One region of the Streptomyces sp. NPDC090045 genome, then DNA from elsewhere that is predicted to be linked to it. Evidence: riboswitches for the same ligand, from Rfam matches in the RefSeq annotation. Region 1 holds a riboswitch; the other holds the start of a gene.
What was found. Region 1 has a riboswitch for thiamine pyrophosphate ahead of ACIPYQ_RS36800 (thiamine ABC transporter substrate binding subunit). Riboswitches for the same ligand answer to the same signal wherever they lie in the genome.

Region 1 (7,271 bases):
GGCGCCTGGGTCGCCATGGCCCTGACCGTGCTGGCGGTCCTGGTGTGGCGGATGACCGAACCGCCCGAGGACTACCTCAAGGACGTCACCGCGGGCGCCTTCGCGGCGTTCTACGTGCCGTTCCTGGCCACCTTCGTCGCGATGCTGCTCACCGCCGACGACGGCGCCGAGCGCGTGATCACCTTCCTGCTCCTCACCGTGGTCAGCGACACCGGGGCCTACGCGGTCGGCTGGCGCTTCGGGAAGCACAAGCTCGCGCCGCGCATCAGCCCCGGAAAGACCCGCGAGGGACTGTTCGGCGCGGTGGCCTTCGCGATGGCGGCCGGCGCGCTGTGCATGGAGTTCCTGATCGACGGCGGCGCCTGGTGGCAGGGCCTGCTGCTCGGCCTCGCGGTCGCGGTCAGCGCCACCCTGGGCGATCTCGGCGAGTCGATGATCAAGCGGGACCTGGGCATCAAGGACATGGGCACCCTGCTGCCGGGCCACGGCGGCATCATGGACCGGCTCGATTCGCTGCTGCCGACGGCGCCGGTGGTCTGGCTGCTGCTGGCGGCCTTCGTGGGCACGGGCTGACCTGCGAAAAGGCGGCGTGTGACGCCGGGCGGTTACTCTTGAAAGGCGCGCTGCTTCTGCGGCGCGCCTTTCGTCTTACAAGGAGTACCTGCCATGGCCCGCCCCGTTCCGGGAGAGCTCACCTTCGTCGCCCCTCGCGGGGCCAAGAAGCCGCCCCGGCACCTCGCCGACATGACCCCGGCCGAGCGCCGCGAGGCGGTCGCCGCGATCGGCGAGAAGCCGTTCCGGGCCAAGCAGCTCTCCCAGCACTACTTCGCGCGCTACGCGCACGACCCGGCCGAGTGGACCGACATCCCGGCGGGGTCGCGCGAGAAGCTCCAGCAGGAGCTGCTCCCCGATCTGATGAACGTCATCCGCCACATCAGCTGTGACGACGACACCACGCGCAAGACCCTGTGGAAGCTGCACGACGGCACGCTCGTCGAGTCCGTGCTGATGCGCTACCCCGACCGGGTCACCATGTGCATCTCCTCGCAGGCCGGCTGCGGCATGAACTGCCCGTTCTGCGCCACCGGCCAGGCGGGCCTCGACCGCAACCTCTCCACCGCCGAGATCGTGCACCAGATCGTCGACGGCATGCGCGCGCTGCGCGACGGCGAGGTCCCGGGCGGCCCGGCGCGCCTGTCGAACATCGTCTTCATGGGCATGGGCGAGCCGCTGGCCAACTACAACCGCGTGGTCGGCGCCATCCGCCGGCTCACCGACCCCGAGCCCGATGGCCTGGGCCTGTCGCAGCGCGGCATCACGGTCTCCACCGTCGGCCTGGTCCCGGCCATGCTGCGGTTCGCCGACGAGGGCTTCAAGTGCCGTCTCGCCGTCTCGCTGCACGCGCCCGACGACGAGCTGCGCGACACCCTGGTCCCCGTGAACACCCGCTGGAACGTCCGCGAGGTGCTCGGCGCGGCCTGGGAGTACGCGGAGAAGTCCGGCCGGCGGATCTCCATCGAGTACGCCCTGATCCGCGACATCAACGACCAGGCCTGGCGCGGTGACCTGCTGGGCAAGCTGCTCAAGGGCAAGCGCGTCCACGTCAACCTGATCCCGCTGAACCCCACGCCGGGCTCGAAGTGGACCGCCTCGCGCCCCGAGGACGAGAAGGCCTTCGTCGAGGCCATCGCCCGCCACGGCGTGCCGGTGACCGTACGGGACACCCGCGGCCAGGAGATCGACGGCGCGTGCGGCCAGCTCGCCGCCTCGGAGCGCTAGGTTCCGCTTCTGTTCGACGTGATTCGGCCACGGGGTACCCTGTGGCCGAACCAATTTCATATTCCGACAGGGGAGCGCCACAGCGCTGAGAGTGCGGTATCCGTCATCCGCAGACCCTCTGAACCTCGCCCCGGTCATTCGGGGTAGGAAGTTCGGTCACCACTCTTGCTGTTGCGCCCTGCCCGGCGTCCGCTCGCGTAGAGCGCCGGGCAGGGCCGCGTCTTCTCCTGGACATCCCAGGAGGAATTCACCAATGAGCACCACCAAGAAGCTGGCGGGCGTCGCACTCGCGGCCGCGCTGGGCGTCACCACGCTCAGCGCCTGCGGCGGCGGCGACGCCGAGGACAAGACCGCGGGCGCGAGCGACGCCCCGAAGTCCAAGACCGTCACGCTCGTCTCCCACGACTCCTTCAACGTGACCGACACGGTCCTCAAGGAGTTCGAGCAGCAGAGCGGCTACACCGTCAAGGTGCTGAAGTCCGGGGACGCGGGCGCGGCACTGAACCAGGAGATCCTCACCAAGGGCTCCCCGCGCGGCGACGTCTTCTTCGGCGTGGACAACACCCTCCTCTCGCGCGCCCTCGACAACGGCATCTTCACGCCGTACGAGGCCAAGGGCCTGGCCGAGGTGAAGCCCGAGTACGTCCTCGACAAGGAGCACCGGGTCACCCCGGTCGACTCCGGCGACATCTGCGTCAACTACGACAAGGCGTACTTCGCCGACAAGAAGATCGCCCCGCCGCAGACGCTGGACGACCTGATCAAGCCGGAGTACAAGAACCTCCTGGTCACCGAGAACGCCGCGACCTCCTCGCCCGGCCTCGGCTTCCTCCTCGCCTCCGTCGGCAAGTACGGCGAGGACGGCTGGAAGGACTACTGGAGCAAGCTCAAGGCCAACGGCGTCGAGGTCGTCGACGGCTGGGAGCAGGCCTACAACGAGCGCTTCTCCGGCTCCGCGGGCGGCAAGAAGGCCAAGGGCGACCGCCCGCTGGTCGTCTCCTACGCCTCCAGCCCGCCGGTCGAGGTGCTGTACGGCGAGCCGCAGCCGGCCGAGGCCCCGACGGGCGTCTCCACCGGCACCTGCTTCCGCCAGGTCGAGTTCGCGGGCCTGCTGAAGGGGGCGAAGAACGAGCCGGGCGGCAAGGCCCTGCTGGACTTCCTGGTCAGCAAGAAGTTCCAGGAGGACATGCCGCTGCAGATGTTCGTGAACCCCGTGACGAAGGACGCGGCCCTGCCGGAGCTGTTCACCAAGCACGGAGTGGTGGTCGAGAAGCCGGAGAACGTGGCTCCCGAGACCATCGCCAAGAACCGTGAGCAGTGGGTCAAGGCATGGACCGCGCTCGTCGTGAAGTAAGCGGTACCAAGGAGCCGGGCGCGGCGTCGGGGGGCGCCGCGCCCGGCCCCGGCCCCCGTGGGCGCGGCCGGGCGACCGCCGTACGGCTCGCCCTGATGGCCGTGCCACTGGCCTTCTTCGGACTGTTCTTCGCCTACCCCGTCGCCTCGATCGTCGGGCGCGGCCTCAAGACGGACGAGGGCTGGCAGTTCGGCCGGATCGGCGAGGTGCTGACCCGGCCCGACATCGCCGGCGTGCTGTGGTTCACCACCTGGCAGGCGCTCGCCTCCACCGTGCTCACGCTGCTGATCGCGCTCCCCGGCGCGTACGTCTTCGCGCGCTTCGAGTTCCCCGGCAAGCAACTGCTGCGGGCCGTGGTGACCGTTCCCTTCGTGCTGCCGACCGTGGTCGTCGGCACCGCCTTCCTCGCGCTGCTGGGACGCGGCGGGCTGATGGACGAGACGATGGGGGTCCGGCTCGACACCACCGTCTGGGCGATCCTCCTCGCGCACGTCTTCTTCAACTACGCGGTCATCGTCCGCACCGTCGGCGGGCTGTGGGCGCAGCTCGATCCGCGCCAGGAGGAGGCCGCCCGGGTGCTGGGCGCCGGCCGGTTCGCCGCCTGGCGGCGCGTGACGCTGCCCGCGCTGGCCCCGTCGGTGGCCGCGGCCTCGCTGATGGTCTTCCTGTTCACCTTCAGCTCCTTCGGCGTCGTACTGATCCTGGGCGGGCCCGCGTACTCCACCCTGGAGGTGGAGGTCTACCGGCAGACCGCGCAGCTCCTGGACCTGTCGACGGCCGCCGTGCTGACGATGGTGCAGTTCGCCGCGATCGGCGCGATCCTCGCCCTGCACGCCTGGACCGTGCGCCGGCGCGAGACCGCGCTGCGGCTCGTCGACCCGGGCCGGACCACGCACCGGCCGCGCGGCTGGGCGCAGCGCTCCCTGCTGGGTGGGGTCCTGTCGACCATCGCGCTGCTGATCGTGGCGCCGCTGGCCGTGCTGGTGGAGCGGTCCTTCGACGTCCCCGGCGGATACGGCTTCGGCTTCTACCGGGCGCTGCAGGACGCGGGCGCCGGCGGCGGAACCTTCCTGGTGCCGCCGCTCGAGGCGATCTGGAACTCCCTCCAGTACGCCCTCGCCGCCACCGCGATCGCCCTGTTCATCGGGGGGCTGGCGGCCGCGGTACTGACCCGGCGCGCGGGCCCCTTCGTACGCGGCTTCGACGCGCTGCTGATGCTGCCGCTCGGGGTGTCCGCCGTGACGGTGGGCTTCGGCTTCCTCATCACCCTGGACGAGCCGCCGCTGGACCTGCGGACCTCGTGGATCCTGGTGCCTCTGGCGCAGGCGCTGGTGGGCGTGCCCTTCGTCGTACGGACCATGCTGCCGGTCCTGCGCGCCGTGGACGGGCGGCTGCGGGAGGCGGCGGCCGTGCTCGGCGCGTCGCCGCTGCGGGCCTGGCGGGAGGTGGACCTGCCGCTGGTGCGGCGGGCGCTGCTGATCGCGGCCGGATTCGCCTTCGCGGTGTCGCTGGGGGAGTTCGGCGCGACCGTCTTCATCGCGCGGCCGGACCAGCCGACGCTGCCGGTGGCCGTGGCACGGCTGCTGGGGCGGGCCGGCGAGATGAACTACGGGCAGGCGATGGCCCTGAGCACGATTCTGATGCTGGTGTGCGCGGTGTCCCTGCTGGTGCTGGAGCGACTGCGGCCCGACAAGACCTCCGGAGAGTTCTGATGACCCTGCTTCAGCTGGAAGGGGTGTCGGTCCGGTTCGGTGAGCGCGCGGTCGTCGACTCCGTGGACCTCGCGGTCGCCGAGCACGAGATCGTGTGCGTACTGGGGCCGAGCGGGAGCGGGAAGTCCACGCTGCTGCGGGTCGTCGCCGGGCTCCAGCAGGTGTCCGCGGGCCGGGTGCTGCTGGGCGGGGACGACCAGGCCGGCGTACCCGTGCACCGGCGGGGCGTGGGCCTGATGTTCCAGGACCACCAGCTCTTCCCGCACCGCGACGTGGGCGCCAACGTCTCCTTCGGCCTGCGGATGCGCGGGGGCGGGCGGGCCGGGTACGCGGCCCGGGTCGCGGAACTGCTGGAACTGGTCGGGCTCCCGGGGGCCCAGGGGCGGGCGGTGGCCTCCCTGTCGGGCGGCGAGCAGCAGCGGGTGGCGCTGGCCCGGGCGCTGGCGCCGTCGCCGCGGCTGCTGATGCTGGACGAACCGCTGGGACAGCTGGACCGCGGGCTGCGGGAGCGGCTCGTGGTGGAGCTCCAACAGCTGTTCGCCCGGCTGGGCACGACGGTGCTCGCCGTCACGCACGACCAGGGGGAGGCCTTCGCACTGGCCGACCGGGTCGTGGTGATGCGGGACGGCCGGATCGCGCAGGCCGGGACCCCGCTGGAGGTGTGGCAGCGGCCCGCGTCGGAGTTCGTGGCGCGGTTCCTCGGCTTCGAGAACGTGGTCCCGGCCGTGGTCTCGGGCACGGCGGCCGGGACCCCCTGGGGCAAGGTCCCGGTGCCGGAGGGGTCCCCCGAGGGGGAGCAGCGGCTGCTGATCCGCCCGGCGGGGGTGGTGCTCTGCGCGGCCGGCCTGCGGTGCGAGGTGGTGTCCCGCACCTTCCGCGGCACGCACGTCGCCCTGCTGCTGCGGCCCGAGGCGGGGCCGGTCCTGGAGGCGGAGTGCGGGCTGGAGGGGGCGCCGGCCGCGGGGGACCGGGTCGCGGTGACCTTCACCCCGTCCGAGGTCGTCGTCCTCCCGGTGGCCGGCACCCGCTAGACGGTCCCGGGTCAGGGACGGATGCCGTCACAGGCGATCGGCAGGTGGCGCGGACCGCGCAGGACCGCGTTCTGACGGTACGGCGGCGGGTCCTCCAGCAGCCGGGGGTTCTCCAGCCGGCGGGCGAGTTCGCTCAGGGCGAGCTGGGCCTCCTGGCGGGCCAGCGGCGCCCCGAAGCAGCTGTGGATGCCGCTGCCGAGGCCGAGGTGCTGGATGTCCTTGCGGTCGGGGTCGAAGCGGTCCGGGTTCTCGAACCGCTTCGGGTCGCGGTTGCCGGAGGCCAGGATCAGCCACAGGGAGGCGCCCTTGGGGATGGTGACGCCGGCGACCTCGATGTCGGAGAGGGTGGTGCGCTGGGGGAGCAGCTGCACGGGCGGCTCGTACCGCAGCAGCTCCTCGACGATCGGCACCGACAGGTCCGGGTCCTCGCGCAGCCGCTCGAGGACGTCCGGGTGGCGCAGCAGGGTCAGCATGCCGTTGGTGATGAGGTTGACCGTGGTCTCGTGGCCCGCGATCAGCAGCAGCGCGGAGGTGCTGAGCGCCTCCATGGTGGTCATCGAGCCGTCCGGGCCGTCACCGGTCGCCAGCTGGGACAGCATGTCGTCGCCCGGGTTCTTGCGGCGCTCCTCGATCAGCCCGGCCAGGTACATGCCCAGTTCCATCCGGGCGTCCATGGCGCCCTTGCCGTGCTGGGTGGGGTCCGCGTCCGGGTCGGGGTCCAGGCTGGCGGCCAGGGCCTCCGCCCACACGTGGAACTTCGGCTCGTCCTCGTGGGGCACGCCGAGCAGCCGGCAGATGACCGTCACCGGGAAGGGGTACGCGAACTGGTCGACCAGGTCGACCCGGTCCAGGTTCCCGGTGGTGGCGATGGAGTCGATGAGCCCCGAGACGAGCCCGCCGAGTTCGTCGCGCATGTCGTGCACCCGGTGGGGGGCGTGCGGCGGCCCGAACGGCCGGTTCGTCATCCGCCGCAGGCGGTCGTGGTCCGGCGGGTCGAGCTTGAGGAAGGACGGCGGCAGGGCCGGCCCCGCCCCCTCGTCCTCGGCCTGGCCCAGCGGGTCGTCCCCGGTCGACTTCAGGTTCTTGGCGTCCGAGCTGATCCGCGGGTCGTGCAGGAGGCTCTGGATCTCGTAGTACGTGCTGACCACGTACGGGCCGTCCCCGTCGTGGGACACCGGGGTCTTGCGGAGCTCCTCGTACAGCGGATACGGATTCGCGCGGTTCGCGTAGTCGATGATCTCCCGCAGCAGGGCTTGTGTCATGACGGGTCCTCGTGATCCTCGTGATCCTCGGGGGAGGGCGCGGTGCTGTCTCGGGCGCGGTCAGGGGCGTCCGGGGACGAAGGTCATCTTCCGGTCGGCCGGTGAGTAGCCGCTGAGGGTGATGGTCGGTCCG
Region 2 (7,271 bases), on a different contig from region 1:
TGGCGACCGTACCGGCCGCCGCGGGGGAGTTGACCTGCTCGGGGGCCGTCACCACCTTCAGTCCCAGTGCCTCCAGGCCGGCCTTCGCCTGCTCGACGGGGAGCCCGGTCACCGCCGGGACGGGCACCGGGCGGCCCTTGCTGACGACGAGCGAGACCGCCGTGTCCGGCGCCCGCTTCTCGCCGCCCACCGGGTCGGTGGAGATCACCGAGCCCTGCGCGACGTCCTGGCTGAAGGCCTGCGTGACGATGCCCGGGGCCAGTCCGGACCTGGTCAGCTCGGCCGTGGCCTCCTCCAGGGGCCGGCCCTTGAGGTTGGGCACGGCCACGACCTCGGGGCCGCGGGAGATGGTGAGGGTCACCGCGCCGTTGCCGCGGATCCGCCGGCCGCCCGGGGGATCGGTGTTCATCACCGTCCCGCGGTCGAAGGCGTCGCTGAACTTCCGGTCGATCCCCTTCACGCCGAGCCCGGCCGCCGACAGCTGGGAGCGGGCCTGCGCCTCGGTCTTGCCGAGCAGGTTCGGGACCTTGGTGAACTGGCCGGAGTTGATGTACCAGACACCGGTGCCCACCCCGAGGGCGAGCAGCACCCCGGCGATGACGAGGAACAGGCCTCGGCGCGGCCGCGCGGCGGGGGCCGGCCGGTGCGTGGGCGGAGCGGCCGGCGGCGGCAGCGTCTCCAGCCGGGAGGTGTGGTTCACGGGCTGCGCGGCCACCGGCCGCGGGATCACCCCGGTGCGGTCCTCGGCGGACGACCGCTCCTCGGCGCGCGCCTGCGGCGGTACGGCGTCCAGCTCGGCGTCGGTGAGCAGGGCGCGGGCCTCACGGGTGAGGCCGAGCAGCGCGGCGGCGTCGTGGGGACGCAGGTCGGCGTTGCGGGCGGCGGCCTGTGCGACCAGCTCGTCGAGCCCGACGGGGAGCCCCGGGACCGTGGCGGAGGGGGGCGGGACGTCCTCGTGGAGGTGCTGGTAGAGGACCTGCGCGGGGGTGTCGCCGAGGTGGGGCTTGGAGCCGGTGAGCATTTCGTAGAGGACGACACCGCAGGCGTAGACGTCCACGCGGGTGTCGGCGACGCCGCTCTCGATCTGCTCGGGGGCCAGGTAAGAGACGGTGCCGAGGACGGAGCCGGTGGTGTTCGTGACCGAGTCCACGGACCGGACCAGCCCGAAGTCCGCGACCTTGACCCGGCCGTCGTCGCCGATCAGGACGTTCTCGGGCTTCATGTCGCGGTGGACGAAGCCGGCCCGGTGGGCGGCGCCGAGGGCGGCGAGCACGGGTTCGAGGATGTCGAGGGCGGCCCGCGGCTGGAGCGCGCCGCGCTCGCGGAGCACGTCGCGCAGGGTGCAGCCGGAGACGTACTCCATGGCGAGGTAGACGTACGGCCCGTCCGTGCCCTGGTCGAAGACGGCGACCACGTTGGGGTGCGCGAGCCGGGCCACGGACTTCGCCTCGCGGATGAACCGGTCCACGAAGGCGGCGTCGGCGGCGAGGGCCGGGTGCATCACCTTCAGGGCGAGAACCCGGTCGAGGCGGGTGTCGACGGCCCGGTAGACCGTGGCCATGCCGCCGGCCGCGATGCGGGCGTCGATGCGGTAGCGGCCGTCGAGCACGCGCCCGACGAGGGGGTCATCCAGGGTCGTATCCACCCCGCGATTCTATTGGGGCGTCGCGGCTCCCCCGCCTGGGTGGTCCGGCTTGCAGCGCAGCTGTGACGTCCAGGCCGGGCGCGGCACCGCTACCGGGGGCCCTGCCCCCGGACCCCCGCGCCTCAATCGCCGGCGAGGCTGGAGGGGTGCGGCGAGGCTGGAAGGTGCGGCGGTGGTAAAGGTTCCGGGGCTCCGCCCCAGACCCCGCGCCTCAATCGCCGGCGGGGCTGGAGGGGTGCGGCGGGGCTGGAGGGTGCGGCGGTGGTAATGGTTCCGGGGCTCCGCCCCAGACCCCGCGCCTCAAACGCCGGCGGGGCTGGATGTGGCCGGCGTCGGCTTGTACGTGCCCGCGGGGCTGGATGGCGCGGAGCGCAATTTCAGCCCCTCCGGCGATTGAGGAGCGGGGTACGGGGCGGAGCCCCGGCAGGAGAGTCGCGGGTCAGAACGCCGGGCGTTCCGGGTCCAGGGCGGCGCGGCCCTCCGTGGGGGAGGAGGCTTCGGCGAAGCGGCGTTGGGGGATGCGGCCCGCGCGGAAGGCGAGCCGCCCCGCCGAGACGGCGTCCCGCATGGCGGACGCCATAAGGACCGGCTCCTGCGCCCGCGTCACCGCCGAGGCCAGCATCACCGCCGCACAGCCCAGTTCCATGGCGAGGGCGGCGTCCGACGCCGTGCCCGCGCCCGCGTCCAGGATCACCGGCACCGACGCCCGCTCCGTGATCAGCTCGAAGTTGTGCGGGTTGCGGATGCCCATGCCCGAGCCGATGGGCGACCCCAGCGGCATGATCGCCGCGCAGCCCACGTCCTCCAGCTTCCGTGCGAGCACCGGGTCGTCGTTCGTGTAGGGGAGGACCGTGAAGCCCTCGTCCACCAGGATCTCGGCGGCGTCCAGCAGTTCGACGCCGTCGGGCAGGAGGGTCCGCTCGTCCGCGACCACCTCCAGCTTGATCCAGTCCGTGCCCAGCGCCTCCCGGGCCAGCCGGGCCGTGAGCACGGCCTCGCCCGCCGTGAAGCAGCCCGCCGTGTTGGGCAGGACCGCGATGCCGAGCTTGGTCAGCACGGAGAGGACGGAGCCCTGGACCGTGGGGTCGAGGCGCCGCATCGCGACCGTCGTGAGTTCGGTGCCGGACGCGACCAGGGAGCGTTCCAGCACGTCCAGGCTCGGGGCCCCGCCCGTGCCCATGATCAGGCGGGAGGAGAAGGTCCGGCCGCCCAGGGTGAAGAGGTCGTCCGCCATGGCGCTCAGCCTCCCTGGACCGCGGTGAGGATTTCGATCCGGTCGCCCTCGCCGACCGGCGTGACCGGCCACTGCCCGCGCGGGACGACGGTCTCGTTGAGCGCGGCGGCGACGCCGGAGGGGGCCGTGGTCAGGGTCGCGACCACGGCGTCGAGCGTGGTGCCGGCCGCGACCTCGCGCGGCTCGCCGTTGACGGAGAGGGACACGGAGACGGGAAGGGTCATGCGTACGACTCCTGACGTGCGGCGGAGAACCGGCGGGGGGTGAAGGGGCGCGCGATCTCCGGCACTTCGCCGGTGGCCAGCAGCTCGGCGAGCACCTCGCCGGTGAGCGGGGTCAGCAGCACCCCGTTGCGGTAGTGCCCGGTGGCCAGGTGCAGGCCCGGCAGGTCGGTCGGGCCGAGCAGCGGGGCGTTGTCGGGGGATCCGGGGCGCAGCCCCGCACGGGTCTCGGTGAGGGGGAGTTCGGTGATGCCGGGGACCAGTTCGTGGGCGTCGCGCAGGAGTTCGTAGACTCCGCCCGCGGTGACCGTGGTGTCCCAGCCGAGTTCCTCGCTGGTGGCGCCGACGACGAGTTCGCCGTTCTCGCGCGGCACCAGGTAGACGTGGCTGCCGCGGACGACCGCCCGGACGGTCCGGGACAGGAACGGCGCGTAGGCCGGGGGCACGGACAGGCGCAGGACCTGGCCCTTGACCGGCCGTACGGGAGGCAGCACTTCCGGCGGTACGCCCGCCAGCCTGCCGCTGAGCGAGCCCGCCGCCAGGACCACCTGGGCGGCGCGCAGCTCCGTACCGTCGTCGAGCGCGGCCCCGGCCGCCCGGTCGGCGGTGACCAGCAGCCGTTCCACGGCGGCCCGGTGGATGATCACGCCGGCCCGCTCGCAGGCGGCCAGCAGGGCGGCCGCGAGCCGGCGCGGGTCGACCTGGTGGTCGCCGTCCACGCGAAGGCCGCCGCGTACGCCCGGGGCGAGCATGGGCTCCAGGCGGCGGCACTCGCGGCCGGTGAGCCACTCGGACTCCAGGCCGCAGCGGCGCTGCAGCGCGTGCAGTTCCCGCAGGTGGAGCCGGTCGTCGGAGTCGAGGGCGACGGCGAGGGTGCCGCACGCGCGGAAGCCGATGTCCATGCCGCCGCTCGCGTCGGCGAGCTCGGCGGCGAACTCCGGATAGCGCGCGGCGGAGGCGAGGCCGAGGCCCAGCAGGGCCTCCTCGCCGAAGTGCAGTTCGGTGACGGGGGCGAGCATGCCGGCCGCGACCTGGGCGGCGCCGCCGCCGGGTGCCGGGTCGGCGAGTACGGTGCGCAGCCCGCGCGCCGCGGCCCGCCAGGCGGTGACCAGGCCGATGATCCCGCCCCCGATGACGAGGACGTCGGATCCGTTCCGAGATGAGTGCATGGGCGTCCAGCCCCTCCCTTCGCCGGCATGACCCGGATCAGGTTCGTACGGTCGGAGGCCGGCCAGCCTCCCTCTCAGCCCGGTGCGCCGGACTCCCGCGATAGGTACGGTGGCCAGACTATCCCGGCCCCGGACGGCCGGTAAGGCGGCACCTATTCCTGACAGAGCGTCAGATGATTAGGGTGGCCGGGTGAGCGAGCAGACGGAACACAATCAGCGCGGCGTCGTGATCGTCGGCGCCGGAATGGCCGGCGTGCAGACCGCGGTCGCCCTGCGCGAGCAGGGATTCGCCGGCCCCCTGACCCTGCTGGGAGCCGAACCCCACCAGCCCTACGACCGGCCCCCGCTGTCCAAGGCGGTCCTGCTCGGCAAGGCCGAGGACTCCGCCTTCGACGTGGACTTCGAGGGGCTCGGCATCGAACTGCGGCTGGGGACGGAGGTCACCGGGCTCCGGGCCGCCGACCGCGAGCTGGACACCGAGGCCGGCCCGGTCCCGTACGAGGTCCTCGTCCTGGCGACCGGCGCCGAGCCGCTGACCCTGCCCGGCACCGAGGGCGTCCCGGGCGTCCACCTGCTGCGCACGCTGGACGACGCGGCGCGGCTGCGCCCGGTCCTGGCGGCCGCGCCGTCGACGGTGGTCGTCGGGGCGGGCTGGATCGGCGCCGAGTTCGCCACCGCGGCCCGCGAGGCGGGCTGCGCGGTGACCGTGGTCGAGGCGGCGGACCGGGTGCTGGCGGGAGCGCTGCCCGCCGAGGTCACCGAGCCGATGGCGCGCTGGTACGAGGAGGCGGGCGCCGCGCTGATCACCGGCGCGAAGGTCGCCGGGATCGAGGAGGGCCGGGTCCTGCTCGCGGACGGGCGCGCCCTGCCGGCCGGTGCGGTCGTCGTGGGCATCGGCGCGCGGCCCGCCACGGGATGGCTGGCCGGGACCGGTGTGGAGCTGGGCCCCGACGGCTCGGTCACCGCCGACGCGCACCTGCGCACCTCCCTGCCCGGGGTGTACGCGGTCGGCGACTGCGCCTCCTTCCCCTCCGGGCGGTACGGGAAGCGGCTGCTCGTGCACCACTGGGACAACGCGCTCCAGGGGCCGCGGACGGTGGCGGCGAACATCCTGGCCGGGGCCGGGGCCGGGGCCGGGGCCGGGGAGTCGGCGCAGGTGTACGACCCGGTGCCGTACTTCTGGTCGGAGCAGTTCGGGCGGTTCGTGCAGTACGCCGGACACCACGGCGGGGCCGACACCCTGCTGTGGCGGGGCGACCCGGCCGGGGCGGCCTGGTCGGTGTGCTGGCTGCGCGGCGGCGCGCTGGTCGCGGTGCTGGCGGTGGGCCGGCCGCGCGACCTGGCCCAGGGCCGCCGCCTGATCGAGACGGCGGTCCCGCTGGACCCGTCCAAGGTCAGCGACCCCGGAACCCCGCTCAAATCGGCCTCGGCCTGACGGCCGACCGGGCTCCGCCCGGACCCTCCCCCAGACTTCGTCCGGGGGGACCCCCACTCAAACGCCGGACGGGCTGAAATACAGCCCCGCCGGCGTTTGAGGCGTGGGGTCTGGGGCGGAGCCCCAGTACGGGGGGCGACCCGTACGGGCTGCCCAGGTACCGGCGGCGGAGCCGAGATGGCAGGCTTGTGTCCGTGACCGAGATTGACGCAAAGATCGATGCCCTTGTCCCCTCGTGGCTGTACCTCCCCGACATCGCGGAGAAGCTGAACATCGAGGTGACCCGGGTCCGCCAGATGGTCAAGGAAGGGCAGCTCATCGCCGTACGCCGGGGCGAGAACCGCTCCCTGCAGGTGCCGGCCCCCTTCATCGACGGTGACAAGGTCGTCAAGGGCCTGGTCGGTCTGCTGACCGTGCTGCGCGACGACCGCTTCACCGACGAGGAGATCCTGGAGTGGCTCTTCACCGAGGATCCGACCCTGCCCGGCACTCCCGTGCAGGCGCTGAGCGAGAATCGCGGCACGGAGGTGAAGCGCCGCGCTCAGGCGCTCGCCCTCTGACCTGATCCGCAGTTCGCTCCACCGCGGTGTACGGGCCCGCGCCCGTACACCGCCTCCATCACGGGGGGTTCACCCATGCAGCTGTCCGACGCCCGGCTCTACCTCTGCACGGACGCCCGCAAGCGGCAGGGTGACCTCCCTGAGTTCCTCGACGCCGTCCTGGCCGGAGGCGTGGACATCGTCCAGCTCCGGGACAAGGGCATGGAGGCGGGGGAGGAGCTCGAACACCTCCGGGTGTTCGCCGAGGCCGCACGCCGCCACGGCAAGCTCCTCGCCGTGAACGACCGCGCCGACGTCGCCCATGCCATCGGCTCCGACGTCCTGCACCTCGGCCAGGGCGACATCCCCGTCCCCGCGGCCCGCGCCATCCTCGGCGAGCAGGTGCTGATCGGCCGGTCCTGCCACGCCGAGGCCGAGGTGGACGCGGCCGCCGCCGAAGCCGGCGTGGACTACTTCTGCACGGGCCCCTGCTGGCCCACCCCCACCAAGCCCGGCCGCCACGCCCCCGGCCTGGAGCTGGTCCGGTACGCGGCCTCGCTGGAGCAGGACCGGCCCTGGTTCGCCATCGGCGGCATCGACAGCACCAACCTGGACGAGGTGCTGGACGCCGGCGCCACCCGCGTCGTGGTCGTCCGCGCCCTCACCGAGGCCACCGACCCCGGTGCGGCCGCCGCGGACCTCGCCAAGCGCGTCCGGGCCCGGCTCGGCTGAGTCCTGTCCGCCCGGACAGAGGGCGGCGCGCCGCTCTTTAACGTGTCCGGCCCCGCTTGACCAGGTGCAGTCCCCCAAGTGTCCAAAAACGTGTCCAAAAGGCGGACAGCGCTTCGGCGACCGGCCGGCCGCGTCTAACCTGCCCACATGGCCTCTGGTACCGCTTCCACCTGGTCGGACCGTGCACACACCGTCCGCGACCTCCTCGCGTCCGGGCGCTCGTACTCCTTCGAGTTCTGGGCCCCGAAGACGGAGAAGGGCGAACGCAACCTCTGGAACGCCCTGCGCCGGGTCGA

Region 2: linked by a shared signal. The riboswitch ahead of thiO (glycine oxidase ThiO) and the one ahead of ACIPYQ_RS36800 (thiamine ABC transporter substrate binding subunit) in region 1 are both predicted to bind thiamine pyrophosphate.

Annotation. Positions count from the first base shown of each region.
Region 1 covers NZ_JBIVFA010000020.1:90,233-97,503, forward strand. Annotated here, with positions in the region: gene ACIPYQ_RS36790 (phosphatidate cytidylyltransferase) at 1-573, shown strand, start outside; gene rlmN (23S rRNA (adenine(2503)-C(2))-methyltransferase RlmN) at 667-1,779, shown strand; TPP riboswitch at 1,838-1,947, shown strand; gene ACIPYQ_RS36800 (thiamine ABC transporter substrate binding subunit) at 2,033-3,133, shown strand; gene ACIPYQ_RS36805 (ABC transporter permease) at 3,229-4,845, shown strand; gene ACIPYQ_RS36810 (ABC transporter ATP-binding protein) at 4,845-5,876, shown strand; gene ACIPYQ_RS36815 (cytochrome P450) at 5,888-7,138, opposite strand; gene ACIPYQ_RS36820 (NAD(P)/FAD-dependent oxidoreductase) at 7,199-7,271, opposite strand, start outside.
Region 2 covers NZ_JBIVFA010000001.1:885,753-893,023, forward strand. Annotated here, with positions in the region: gene pknB (Stk1 family PASTA domain-containing Ser/Thr kinase) at 1-1,645, opposite strand, end outside; gene ACIPYQ_RS04065 (thiazole synthase) at 2,085-2,879, opposite strand; gene thiS (sulfur carrier protein ThiS) at 2,885-3,103, opposite strand; gene thiO (glycine oxidase ThiO) at 3,100-4,269, opposite strand; TPP riboswitch at 4,267-4,378, opposite strand; gene ACIPYQ_RS04080 (NAD(P)/FAD-dependent oxidoreductase) at 4,460-5,704, shown strand; gene ACIPYQ_RS04085 (Rv2175c family DNA-binding protein) at 5,899-6,264, shown strand; gene thiE (thiamine phosphate synthase) at 6,340-6,975, shown strand; gene metF (methylenetetrahydrofolate reductase [NAD(P)H]) at 7,123-7,271, shown strand, end outside.